Linked DNA regions of Simiduia agarivorans SA1 = DSM 21679. The protein of the gene in region 1 interacts with the protein of each later gene in a pairwise test. Links are inferred from orthologs where the notes say so. Each region holds a gene or a part of one and is shown on either strand. Other genes may lie near its edges.

What was found. The genes of interacting proteins can lie anywhere in the genome.
Region 2: the proteins of M5M_RS00405 (region 1) and M5M_RS02445 interact in binary tests that used the Escherichia coli proteins (3 or more experiments, as listed by UniProt). The link is inferred for Simiduia agarivorans SA1 = DSM 21679 from one-to-one orthologs.

The regions. Positions count from the first base shown.
Region 1 is NC_018868.3:83,895-92,082, forward strand. Bases 3,112-6,032 are described here. They hold M5M_RS00405 (chemotaxis protein CheA), read left to right. Parts: upstream 3,112-3,419; coding sequence 3,420-5,645; downstream 5,646-6,032. Other genes in these bases: M5M_RS00400 (response regulator), read left to right, coding at 3,112-3,416; M5M_RS00410 (chemotaxis protein CheW), read left to right, coding at 5,632-6,032. Outside these bases: M5M_RS00380 (patatin-like phospholipase family protein), read left to right, coding at 1-562; M5M_RS00385 (TetR/AcrR family transcriptional regulator), read left to right, coding at 650-1,294; M5M_RS00390 (diguanylate cyclase), read left to right, coding at 1,371-2,678; M5M_RS00395 (STAS domain-containing protein), read left to right, coding at 2,770-3,051; more of M5M_RS00400, read left to right, coding at 3,054-3,111; more of M5M_RS00410, read left to right, coding at 6,033-6,183; M5M_RS00415 (chemotaxis protein CheW), read left to right, coding at 6,183-6,641; M5M_RS00420 (methyl-accepting chemotaxis protein), read left to right, coding at 6,768-8,188. UniProt on the Escherichia coli protein: Involved in the transmission of sensory signals from the chemoreceptors to the flagellar motors. CheA is autophosphorylated; it can transfer its phosphate group to either CheB or CheY.
Region 2 is NC_018868.3:544,693-548,223, forward strand. What follows is about bases 1-2,839. They hold M5M_RS02445 (protein phosphatase CheZ), read left to right. Parts: upstream 1-951; coding sequence 952-1,728; downstream 1,729-2,839. Other genes in these bases: M5M_RS02435 (RNA polymerase sigma factor FliA), read left to right, coding at 1-397; cheY (chemotaxis response regulator CheY), read left to right, coding at 515-898; M5M_RS02450 (chemotaxis protein CheA), read left to right, coding at 1,774-2,839. Outside these bases: more of M5M_RS02450, read left to right, coding at 2,840-3,531.

The DNA of each region.
Region 1 (8,188 bases):
CCCCACCGTCAGGATCAACCGGGAATACTTTGGCGACGGCGCGGTGCGGCAATTGGCCCCGATCAGCCCGGCGCTGCACCTGGGTGCTGACCGGGTGTTTGTGGTGGGGGTGAGTGGTAACCGGAACCCGGAACATTGGGGTAAGCGACGCCCGGTGAAGCACTCGCCGTCCATGGCGCAGATTCTCGGCCATATGTTCAATGCCGCATTCGTGGATAGCATGGAATCCGATATGGAGCACCTGGACCGGGTAAACCGCCTGCTGGCCATGGTGCCGGAAGACAAGCGGGCGGAGGCCGGCTTGCCGCTGCGGCAGGTGGAAAGCCTGATTATTTCACCGTCTCAGGAACTGGATAAAATCGCGGGGCGAAAGGTGCGTTACCTGCCCAAAACCCTGCGATGGTTTTTCAGTTCCACCGGTGCCACTGCCAAGGGCGGTGGTGCAACGGCGGCCAGCTATCTGCTATTTGCCCCACAGTTCTGTTCGGAGTTGATTGATCTGGGATATCAGGACACTATGTGGGAAGCCGACAGGGTCAGGCAGTTTTTCGCCAACCCCTGATCAGCACAAAATAACCCCGGCACAGGGGTAAGCCGCCATTAAAAAGAGCGGCGCACAATAACTATTTCTTTTGAGGGAAGAAACCTGATGACTGAAGCCAAGTCACGCCGTGCCAAAGGTGAGCAGACCCGCCGCCTGATTCTGGAGGCGGCATTGCGATTGATTGTAGAACACGGCCACAAAGCGGTGACCCACCGCGCAGTGGCTGCTGAAGCCGATGTAAATCTGTCCTTGACCACCTATTACTTCAAAGACCTGAAATCGCTGATTTCCGAAGCATTCGACCTGTATCGTGAGCGCATTGAGCGCGAAACGCAGGAAACCTGGTCTGAGGTGTTCACCTACATAGCAGAGCATCCGGCCGAGTCTGGCCCAAGTGCTGCCGCGCTGAGGGAACGTTTGGCCAACTGGGCGGCAGATTACATCATGGAGCAGGTGACCCAAAGGCCGAGCGGATTGGTGCTGGAGATGACCCTGTTTTACGACATGCACTTAGATCCGTCCCTGCGTTTGGCCGCCGGCGCTTTGCGGTCGCGATTCAAGACCGATTTCATCAGTCTGTGCCAGCGTCTGGGTTCCGATTCGCCCGAAGTGGACGCAGAGCTCTTTCTGGGCACCCTCCAGCGCCTGGAATACGAAGGGCTGGCGGCGGGAGCCAAGCCTGAGCGGGCCTCCATATACGCGCAGATGCACCGTCTGCTGCAGTGGATCATGGGTTCAAGTCCCGCCTGACAGCAACGTTGGAAAAGCGAACTACACTCTAATACAGGCCTGTGGGCCTGTTTTCATTTGTGAAGAGTGTATTCAGATGCAAGCGTTGATTGTGGAGCCCTCTGCTACCTACCGAAAGCTGTTGTCATCTACCTTGGCGGTTCATGGATTCAGCACCCTGGAAGCGGACAGTGCATCCACCGCGCTGTTGCTGGCAGAACAGCATCCTGCACAACTTGTGGTGGCTTCAGCGGCCTTGCCCGATATGGCCGTTGCGCGTTTGTGCCAGTCTTTGCATCAGATTGCCAATCTGAGGCATGTACCGGTGTTGGTGCTCAGCAGCAAAATTGACCCGGAGCTCCAGAAGGAATGTCTTGAGGGCGGCGTTACCGACCTGTTTCACAAGAAAAATTTTGCCCAGTTCGAGCGCTCTGTGGACGAGTTCGCCCGTCAGATCATGGGGCGCAATCGCGCCCATGGCCGCATTCTGTACGTTGAGGACACCCGGAGTGTCGGGGTCGCAACCAAAATGCTTCTTGAAAATGCGGAGCATGATGTAACGTTTTTTACCACGGCTGAGGAGGCGATGGCGGCCTTCAATCAGTCGGATTTCGATCTGGTGCTGACCGATGTTGTACTGGCAGGTGAAAACAGTGGGCTCACACTCGTGCGTCAGATCCGCTCCCATCAGGATGTTAATAAACGCGATATTCCGATCATTGCAATCAGCGGCTACGGCGATGAAGCCAGGCGCTTGCAATTGTTCAAGGCCGGCGTTTCCGATTACACGGCCAAACCTGTGTTGGCCGAGGAGCTTCTAGCCCGGGTGAACAACCAGATCAAAACTCAGCGATTGGTCAGCCAATTGAAAATGCAACAGCAGCAACTTGAACGTTTGGCAATGCGCGATCAGCTGACCGGTTTGTACAACCGGCATTTTCTGATGGAGGTGGTCGAGAAGCGCATAGCAGAGTCAAAACGCAAAAGCACGGATCTGTCCTTGGTTATTCTTGATGTTGATCATTTCAAGCAAGTGAATGACGTGCACGGCCATGCAGTGGGCGATCAGGTCCTCGTGCAAGTTGGCAATATGCTGCAACAATTTGGCCGGAAGGATGATGTGATTGCCCGCTACGGTGGCGAAGAGTTTGTCATTCTCATGAGCCACTGTGGGCTGAATGACGCCGAGCGCAAGGCTGATGCATTGCGTAATCGGCTCATGGAGCTGAGGCCAGCCGATCTGGAGGTAACCGCCAGTTTTGGTGTGGCTGCACTAACGCCGGACTCGGGTGACTTTGCTACGCTGTTTGGGCGCGCTGATGCTGCAGTGTATCGCGCGAAAGAACAGGGCCGGAACTGCGTTAGGGTCGCCGAAATAGGGCACGGCTTGACGGTGGGGCTGTAGTAATGAATTGCCGGCGATTTGCGTTATGCAGGGACGCTCTGACAATCGGGTTGCGTGGGAACGCCGGGGTTAAGCGAGAATGGAAAGTAAAATGACAGATTCACGGTTCACGATTGCGTTGGGCGCAAACCTGGATGTGAGTCAGGTGCAGGAAAAATATAAACTTTTCGAAGATGCATTGGCGCGGGCAAGCAGCTTTACAGTGGATTTGTCATCGATAAACCGAATTGATACGGCCGGTATTCAATTGCTGCTGGCGTTTAAAAAGGAGGTTCAGTTCCGCAGTGGAAACGTGACCTGGACTGCGCCCGCCCAGCCTTTTTTGGATGTCGCCTCGCAACTGGGGCTTGCTCACGAATTTGAAGGGCATTGAGTATGGCATGTGTTCTGGTGGTAGATGATTCTGTGTCCATGCGCGGTATGGTAGCCGCCACCTTGGCAGCAGATGGGCATCGGGTGGTGGAGGCCGAGGATGGCGTTGAAGCACTGGCCCGGGCGCAAGCCGCGCAATTTGATGCGGTAATTACCGATGTCAATATGCCCCGCATGGATGGAATTACGCTGGTGCGAGAATTGAGAAAATTAACGCAGTTCAAATATACGCCCATTCTGGTGTTAACCACTGAGTCTTCGGTGGAAAAAAAGCAGGAAGGGCGAGCGGCTGGTGCAACGGGATGGCTGGTAAAGCCTTTCAATCCCGAAAAATTATTGGCCACCGTGGCGCGTGTACTGGATTAAGGTATGTCAATTGATCTCTCTCAGTTTCATCAGATCTTCTTTGACGAAAGTCTGGAGGGGCTGGATGCAATGGAACAGGCATTGCTTGACGTAGTTAAGAATGGCAATGCGTCAGACAGTGTGATTAATACCATATTCCGCGCAGCCCATTCTATCAAAGGCGGTGGGGGCACTTTCGGTTTTAGTGATATCGCTGAGTTAACCCATCACCTCGAGACGGTACTGGACCAGGTGCGCAGTCACCAACGGGATCTGTCAGACGAGGTGGTTGAGGTTGCATTTCAGAGTTGCGACATATTGCGCCGGATGATTGCCGGGCATCAACAAAAGCAACCGGTACCCTTCGAACAATACCAGGGGCTGCATGACAGTCTGGTTCAACTTGCGGAAGCTGGTGTGTCTCCGTCCACCATTGTCGCGCCAAAAGACACCGTCACTGAAACAGTCATGGATCCGGTCGGGCATAAGGAATTTGCAGGCGCTGGCGCTGGCGCAGATGGCACGGCGGTCAAATCAGCGCCAGGCGAACGCGGAGGGTATGCGGGTGGCAATCAGCGATGGTTTATTCGTTTTTGTCCACAGCCCGATATTCTGCTCACGGGTAACGAGCCTTCACGGATATTTCGCGAATTGGCCACATTAGCCAAGCTGGATGTGCGCGCAGACAGTTCGCGTCTGCCGGCATTTGGCCAGCTGGAACCCGATGAGTGCTTTCTGTCATGGAAACTTTGTCTTGAAGGCGATGTGAGTGAAGCTCAGATAGAGGAAGTGTTTGAGTGGGTATCCGATAGTTGTGAGCTGGACATCAAGCCCGTGAGTCAGGTTACCGTTAATACTCAGGCGCCGGTTGCTGGTCAGGCAACCGAACGGAATACTCTGACCGAATCTGCACCTACCGAGAATAATGCCGTAGCAGATGACGCTCTCCCAGATACCCATCAGGGTGACAACGCTATAACCAAACCGGACACCGCCAGCGGGGTGCAGGTAACAACCGCCAGTATATCATCCGGGGAGCCGACAGCCTCGCAAAGTACATCAATCAGGGTCAGTACTGACCGGGTAGATGATCTGATAAATCTGGTGGGCGAGTTGGTGATTACCCAATCCATGCTGAATGACATGAGTCGGGAGCTTGAGAACGAGCGTTTTGAGCGCCTGATTTCCGGGTTGCAGCAACTCACCCAGCAAACCCGGGATTTGCAGGAAAGTGTGATGCGTATCCGCATGTTACCCATCAGCTTCGTATTCAACCGTTTTCCGCGCATGCTGCACGATTTGTCCGCAAAAATGGGCAAGCGTATACGACTGGATATTACCGGTGAACAAACCGAGTTGGATAAGACAGTCATGGAGCGCATTGGTGATCCCTTGGTGCACCTGATTCGCAATGCGGTTGACCATGGCATTGAACCAGCCGAAATCAGGCTTGCGTCAGATAAGCCAGCGGAGGGCGTGATAAGCCTCCGGGCCTTTCATCAGGGCGGGAATATTGTTATCGAAGTCAAAGACGATGGTGCGGGTATTCAACTGGACCGAGTGAGGTCGCGCGCGGTAGAAAAAAACCTGCTCGCGCCGAATCAAACGCTCACTCAGGCTGAAGCGATAGAGTTACTTTTCCATCCGGGGTTCTCCACAGCAGAAGCTGTGAGTGAAGTCAGTGGGCGCGGTGTTGGCATGGATGTGGTTCGCGCCAATATTCATGAGCTAGGCGGTTCGATTGCGGTGGAGTCCGAGCCCGGTAAAGGCTCCCGGTTCCGTATCCAACTGCCTCTGACGCTTGCGATAGTGGATGGACAGCTGCTGGGTGTGGCGGGTGACGTGTATGTGGCGCCACTGCTCAATATAGTGGAATCTGTGCAAGTGCGACGTAGTGGGTTGCGCAAGGCGGCTGCTAATCAATGTTTTTATACCTTGCGAGACGAGAACATACCCGTCGTCAGTCTCGAGGCAATTTTCGGATTTAACCCCCAGGCATTGGTATCGGAAAATGTCCTCATCGTAGTGGTTGAGGCGGCTGGACAAAAATTGGCCCTCCTGGTTGATGAGCTGCTTGGCCAGCAGCAGGTAGTGATAAAAAGCCTATCAAAAAATTACCGCAAGGTAGACGGTTTGGCAGGTGCGACGATATTGGGTGACGGGAGGGTTGCCTTGATTCTGGATGTGCCGGGTTTGTACAAGCTGTATCAGAAAGGTATTGGTCGCAGGGGGCTTTATGCCGTTGCCTGATACTGCCAGTCAATCAGTCGGTGCGCCTTTGGTGTTGCAGGATCTGGCGGCTGATGAGCAGGCAATCGATCTGTTGCACGATTTGGATATGCTGGTGCAGGGTAACCAGCTGATGACATTGTTGGTGGGGGATGAGTACTACGCTATTGATATTCGGGCAGTGACTGAGATAAGACGCTATTCCAACGCAACACGTCTGCCGAACGCATCCGATCATGTTTTGGGTGTGATCAATATGCGTGGGGACATAGTCCCTATACTGGATTTGCGTTTGCTGCTTGGTGTGGGTGATGCAAAGGTGGTGGATACAACGGTGGTTATCATTCTGTCCGAGTGTGTTGAGGGCACGCGTCGATCGCTGGGGTTTGTGGTAGATGCAGTAACGGACGTAATCGCACAGGATAGCGGGTCGGTACAGGTCGGAACGCCTGGCGCAAATCAGATCCCGTATGAATTATATGCCGGGCTGATAAGCCTGGAAGATAAAACGTTAACGCTTTTGGATACCCAGAAAATGTTGGCGCTGGAGTCAGATTAATGGATTTTCTGATTTTTGATCTGGCGGGTGAGCGTTATGCATTGAATGCGTCAGCGGTAGAGGAAATTCGCGTCTGGGAGGGGGCGACACCCCTGCCAACCTTACCGGCTTATGTTCTGGGTGTGGTCAATTTGCGTGGCATCATCGTGCCGCTGATCGATTTGCGTGCGCGCTTTGGATTGGCGGCTATAAAACCGGGGAAAACCTCCGTAGTGGTCTATCTGAATTTACCGGGTCATCAACATAGGATTGGACTGTTGGTGGATAACGTGCAAGACATGATCAATATCCCGGCCGGAAGCCAGTTACAGCCCCCCGGTTTCGGAGCGTCCATCGATGTTGGTTTTATCGAGTCCATGTTCGAGGGGCCGTATGGATTGGTTCTGGTGTTGGCAATGGATGCACTGATGGATCCGGATGTCATGTTCAGACCCCTGCAATCCGTGCAGGCGGGCTGATGTGTACTGTTATAACGATGAAGCCGGTTGAATTGGATGCCGGTCGTGGACTACTTGATTCGCTTGGCCCGGCAACTGACCTTCGGTTGCTGAACTCAGGCGGTAATTCTACCAGGAGAGCTGGAAATGGAAGCTGATCATATGCAGTCGCACTTTCAATCTGCGATCAATAATGCCCTTACCGCCATCATGATGATAGATCGGGATTTCAAAATCACCTATATGAATCGCGCCACGCTGCAACTGTTCAGGAAGCATGAAAGCAGTTTGCGCAGTGTGTGGCCTGCATTTGAAGCTACAGAAGAGTATTTGATGGGAGGCTGTATCGATCAGTTCCATCAAAACCCGGAGCATCAGCGACGACTGTTATCCAATCCCAGCAATCTGCCCCACAAGGCGGATATTCAGATCGGGCCCTTAACAATCGAACTCAACGTGACGGCCATAATAGACAAGCAAGGTAACTACGTTGGTAATACGCTGGAATGGAGTGATGTAACCGATGCCCGAGAGCATGAACAGGCCAGCTACCGGTTCAGAAGCTCCGTTGGCGCCATGACAAACTGTTTAATGATGGCGGATCTGGAGGGCAACATTGTATACGCCAATAATGCGGTTAAATCCATGCTGAGAAACCGTGAGCCGGAGTTGCGCAAGAGCTTTCCCAATTTTTCGGTGGATAGATTGGTGGGTACCAATTTTGATACCTTTCATCAGAATCCTGCGCATCAGAAGGCCATTCTGTCTAATCCGGCGAATTTACCGTATGTGGCCAATATTAAGGTAGCGGACTTGCACTTCAGGCTGACAGCCATCCCGCTTCTGGATGATATAGGAAACCATCTTGGCAATGCAGTGCAATGGGAAGACACAACTCATATCAGAGAAACAGAAACTTTATTGGAAGGGCTGATCAAGTCCGCGAGCGAGGGCGATTTGTCTGCACGTATAGACACTGAAGGTTATCAGGGTTTTGATAAGATCATTTTCAGTGCCATTAATGAGTTGCTGGACTCTGTCAGCCGCCCCATCGATGAGGCCATACGGGTGGCCGAAGCGGTTTCCGGTGGCAATCTGGGTGAAGTGGTGCAGGGTAATTTTGGCGGTCGGTTCTCTGATTTGGCGGGTGGTCTTAATGCCAGTAATGCAAAGTTAAGTGAACTGGTCGGGGAGATAAAACTGGCCTCACGTACAGTGCTGGACGCCGCCAGAGAAATCGCCCAGGGCAATCTGGATCTCAGTCAGCGAACAGAAAATCAGGCCTCCTCATTGGAAGAAACGGCCAGCGCCATGGAGCAACTGGCTTCCACGCTGTCTGAAAATGTAAACCGAACGTCAGAGGCTTCGGAGCTGTCTCGCAAAGCGATGACTAAAGCCTCCGATGGCACCCAAGTCGTTGCTTCAGCGATCGACGCGATGGATGCCATCAAGCGTACCAGCAAAAAAATTGAGGATATTATTGGCGTCATCGACGAAATTGCCTTTCAGACTAATCTGTTGGCGCTCAATGCGGCGGTGGAAGCTGCGCGAGCGGGAGAGCAGGGTAG
Region 2 (3,531 bases), 460 kb from region 1 along the record:
GCGCGATGCAGCGGAAAAGGAAATCGCCGATGCGATGGCGCTGTCGCTGGATGACTACCGTGCCATGTTGACCGATACGGCGCACAGCAGGCTATTCAGTTATGAGGAATCTGCCGGTGATGATGAGGCTGGCATTGCGGAAGGCGCAGGCAGCATGGGCCTTGAAGCGCCGTCAGACGCCTTTGAGCGACAGGCGCTAAAGCAATCGCTGGCGCAGGCGATAACCCAACTACCGGAACGCGAACAACTGGTACTCAGTCTTTATTATGACGAAGAGCTCAATCTCAAAGAGATTGGCCAGGTACTGGGTGTGAGCGAATCCCGGGTTTCCCAGATTCATTCCCAGGCTGCCGGTCGCCTCCGGGCAAAGCTGACAGGCTGGAAGGGTGGACTTTAGCCTGTTTGGCTACTATTTCGCCGTTCTTATAACGAAATGATAAACAAAACTGGTAGCCGTGATTTCAGCTACTAGACTGATGAAAAGAGCGTCCAGCAGGGTACGACGGAGGTTGCTTTGGACAAGAACATGAAAATCCTGATCGTTGATGATTTTTCCACCATGCGGCGGATTATCAAGAATCTGTTGCGCGATCTGGGCTTTAGCAACACCCAAGAGGCCGATGACGGGGCTACGGCGCTGCCGATGCTCAAGTCTGGCGACTTCGATTTTTTGGTGACTGACTGGAATATGCCCGGGATGACCGGAATCGAGCTGCTTAAGCAGGTCAGGGCAGACGAAAAGCTGGCGTCTTTGCCGGTGTTAATGGTGACTGCAGAAGCCAAAAGGGATCAGATTATTGAGGCTGCGCAGGCCGGGGTCAGTGGCTATGTAGTCAAGCCGTTTACCGCCCAGGTACTGAAGGAAAAGATCGACAAGATTTTTGAGCGCGTAGGCTGATTCTTCACGCAACCGGCTGACGCCGGCGACTTTTCCCTAATGGCATCGATTTCATGGCAAAAGAGCAATACCAAAAAGGCAATGACGAATTCGTTGCGGAGCTGCGGGACTGCGCCAAGCTCCTGATTGAAAAGCTTCAGGGCGATCAATTCGATGAGGCGTCCCGCCTGATCGAACAAATCATCGAAAGTCGCGACCGTCATTTGTTCCATAACGTGGGCAAACTGACGCGTGGACTGCACGATGCGATTAAAAACTTCAATGTCGATTCTGGTGTAACGGATTCCGATGCGATCTCTGACGCTAGCGATCGTCTCAACTATGTTCTGCGCCTGACGCAGGACGCTGCCAATAAAACCATGGATAAAGTGGAGGCCTGTGCACCCATCGCGGTGGAATTGGGTCAGGAAGCAGCGACGCTGGGCGAAAGCTGGCGCGCTTTAAAACGCCGGGAGCTGAGTGCAGATGACTTCCGCGATTTGTATCAGCGAATTGACCAGTTTCTCGGGCAGATCGAGGCCAGCGCCGGCATTCTGAATGGCAATTTGCAGGACATTATTCTGGAGCAAGGGTATCAGGATCTCACCGGCCAAGTGCTGAAAAAGGTGATTGATCTGGTTTCGGATGTGGAAAGCCAGCTGGTTGGTTTGGTGCGCATCGCAGGGCAAGTTGAAGAAATTACAGGAATCGACTTTCCGGCCGATAAACAGGAGGCCAGCGGGAAATCTGGCAGCGAAGCTGAGGGGCCGCAGATTCACGCCGACAAGCGCGAAGATGTGGTGTCCGGGCAGGATGATGTGGACGATCTGCTGTCCAGCTTAGGATTCTGAAATTATCAGACCAGCTATATAACGTTGGTCAACGAGGAGCGCTGAATGGGTTTTGGCGATGACGAAGATATTTTGCAAGACTTCCTGGTGGAAGCCGGCGAGATATTGGAAAAATTGTCTGAACAGCTGGTTGAGCTGGAGCGTCAGCCCGACGACCGCGACCTGTTGAATGCGATTTTCCGGGGATTTCATACCGTTAAGGGTGGTGCCGGTTTTTTGCAGTTGGGCGCCATGGTCGACTGTTGCCACGTAACAGAAAATTTATTCGACATCTTGCGCACAGGCAAACGGTCGGTAACTCCGGAGCTGATGGACGTGGTGTTGCAGGCTCTGGATGCGGTTAACCACCAGTTTGAGGAAGTTCAGGCCAGAGAAGCGCCCACGCCGGCAAATCCGGAATTGATTCACCAGCTCGAGCGTTTGGTCAATCTCGAAGACCTTAACGAATCGAGTGACGGCGCAGATTCCGAGCCGGCAGAGCCGGATCAGAGTGACTCAGATGTCGAAGCGGTGCAGGCAGAGGCTCCAGCACCCGGTGATGATATTACCGATGCCGAATTTAACGAATTGCTGGACGCTATTGATCCGCCATCATCTCCTGCGGCGAAAGATCCGGCGCCAGCGTCGGCTGCCACTGACGATATCACTGAAGAAGAGTTTGAATCTATCCTGGATCAGTTGCACGGCAAGGGCAAAGGCCCGGGTGCTACAGCGCCCAGTGCCAGCCCGGCACCAGCCAGTCAAAGCGACGATATCTCCGAGGATGAGTTCGAAGCTTTGCTCGATCAGCTTCATGGTAAAGGCAAGGGGCCGGGCAAAACGGCACCGCCTCCACCCAAAGCACCCGCTGCTGCAGCCGGGGGCGGAGACACTATCACCGAAGATGAATTTGAAGCGCTGCTCGACGAGTTGCACGGCAGCGGCAAAGGCCCAGGGGCCAAAGGTGGCGCGGTAGCGGCGCCCGCGGCCAGCGCTGCACCAAAACCGGGTCCCACGCCAAAACCGACGCCTGCAGCGGCGCCAAAACCGGCGGCCAAGCCCACTCCTAAACCCACTGCGGCAGCAACACCCGCGCCTTCGGTACCAGCGAAGGCCCCGGCACGGGATAACAATCCACCACCCGCTGCGGAAACCACGGTTCGGGTCGATACACAGCGGCTCGACGATATCATGAATATGGTGGGCGAATTGGTGCTGGTACGAAACCGACTGGTGCGGTTAGGCGCTAATACCAACGACGAATCGCTCAGTAAGGCCGTGAGCAATCTGGATGTGGTTACTGCAGACTTGCAGACATCGGTAATGAAAACCCGGATGCAGCCAATCAAGAAAGTGTTTGGTCGCTTTCCCAGGGTAGTACGGGATCTGGCGCGCAATCTTAAAAAAGAAATCAATCTCGAGCTTCAGGGCGAAGAAACCGATCTGGACAAAAACCTGGTGGAAGCACTGGCCGATCCCCTGGTTCACCTGGTGCGTAATTCGGTTGACCACGGTATCGAGCTGCCCGACGTGCGCGAGAAAAGCGGAAAGTCCCGGGTTGGTAAAGTCATACTGGCCGCCGAACAGGAAGGCGATCATATTCTGTTGTCTATCACAGATGACGGCGGCGGTATGGATCCCGAGAAATTAAAGGAAAAAGCGGTAGAGAAGGGCGTATTGGACGAGGACGCAGCACAGCGCCTGAGTGACGTAGAAGCGTTTTCTTTGATCTTTGCGCCGGGCTTCTCCACTAAAACCGAGATCTCTGATGTGTCCGGCCGCGGCGTCGGTATGGACGTGGTGAAAACCAAAATTACCCAGTTG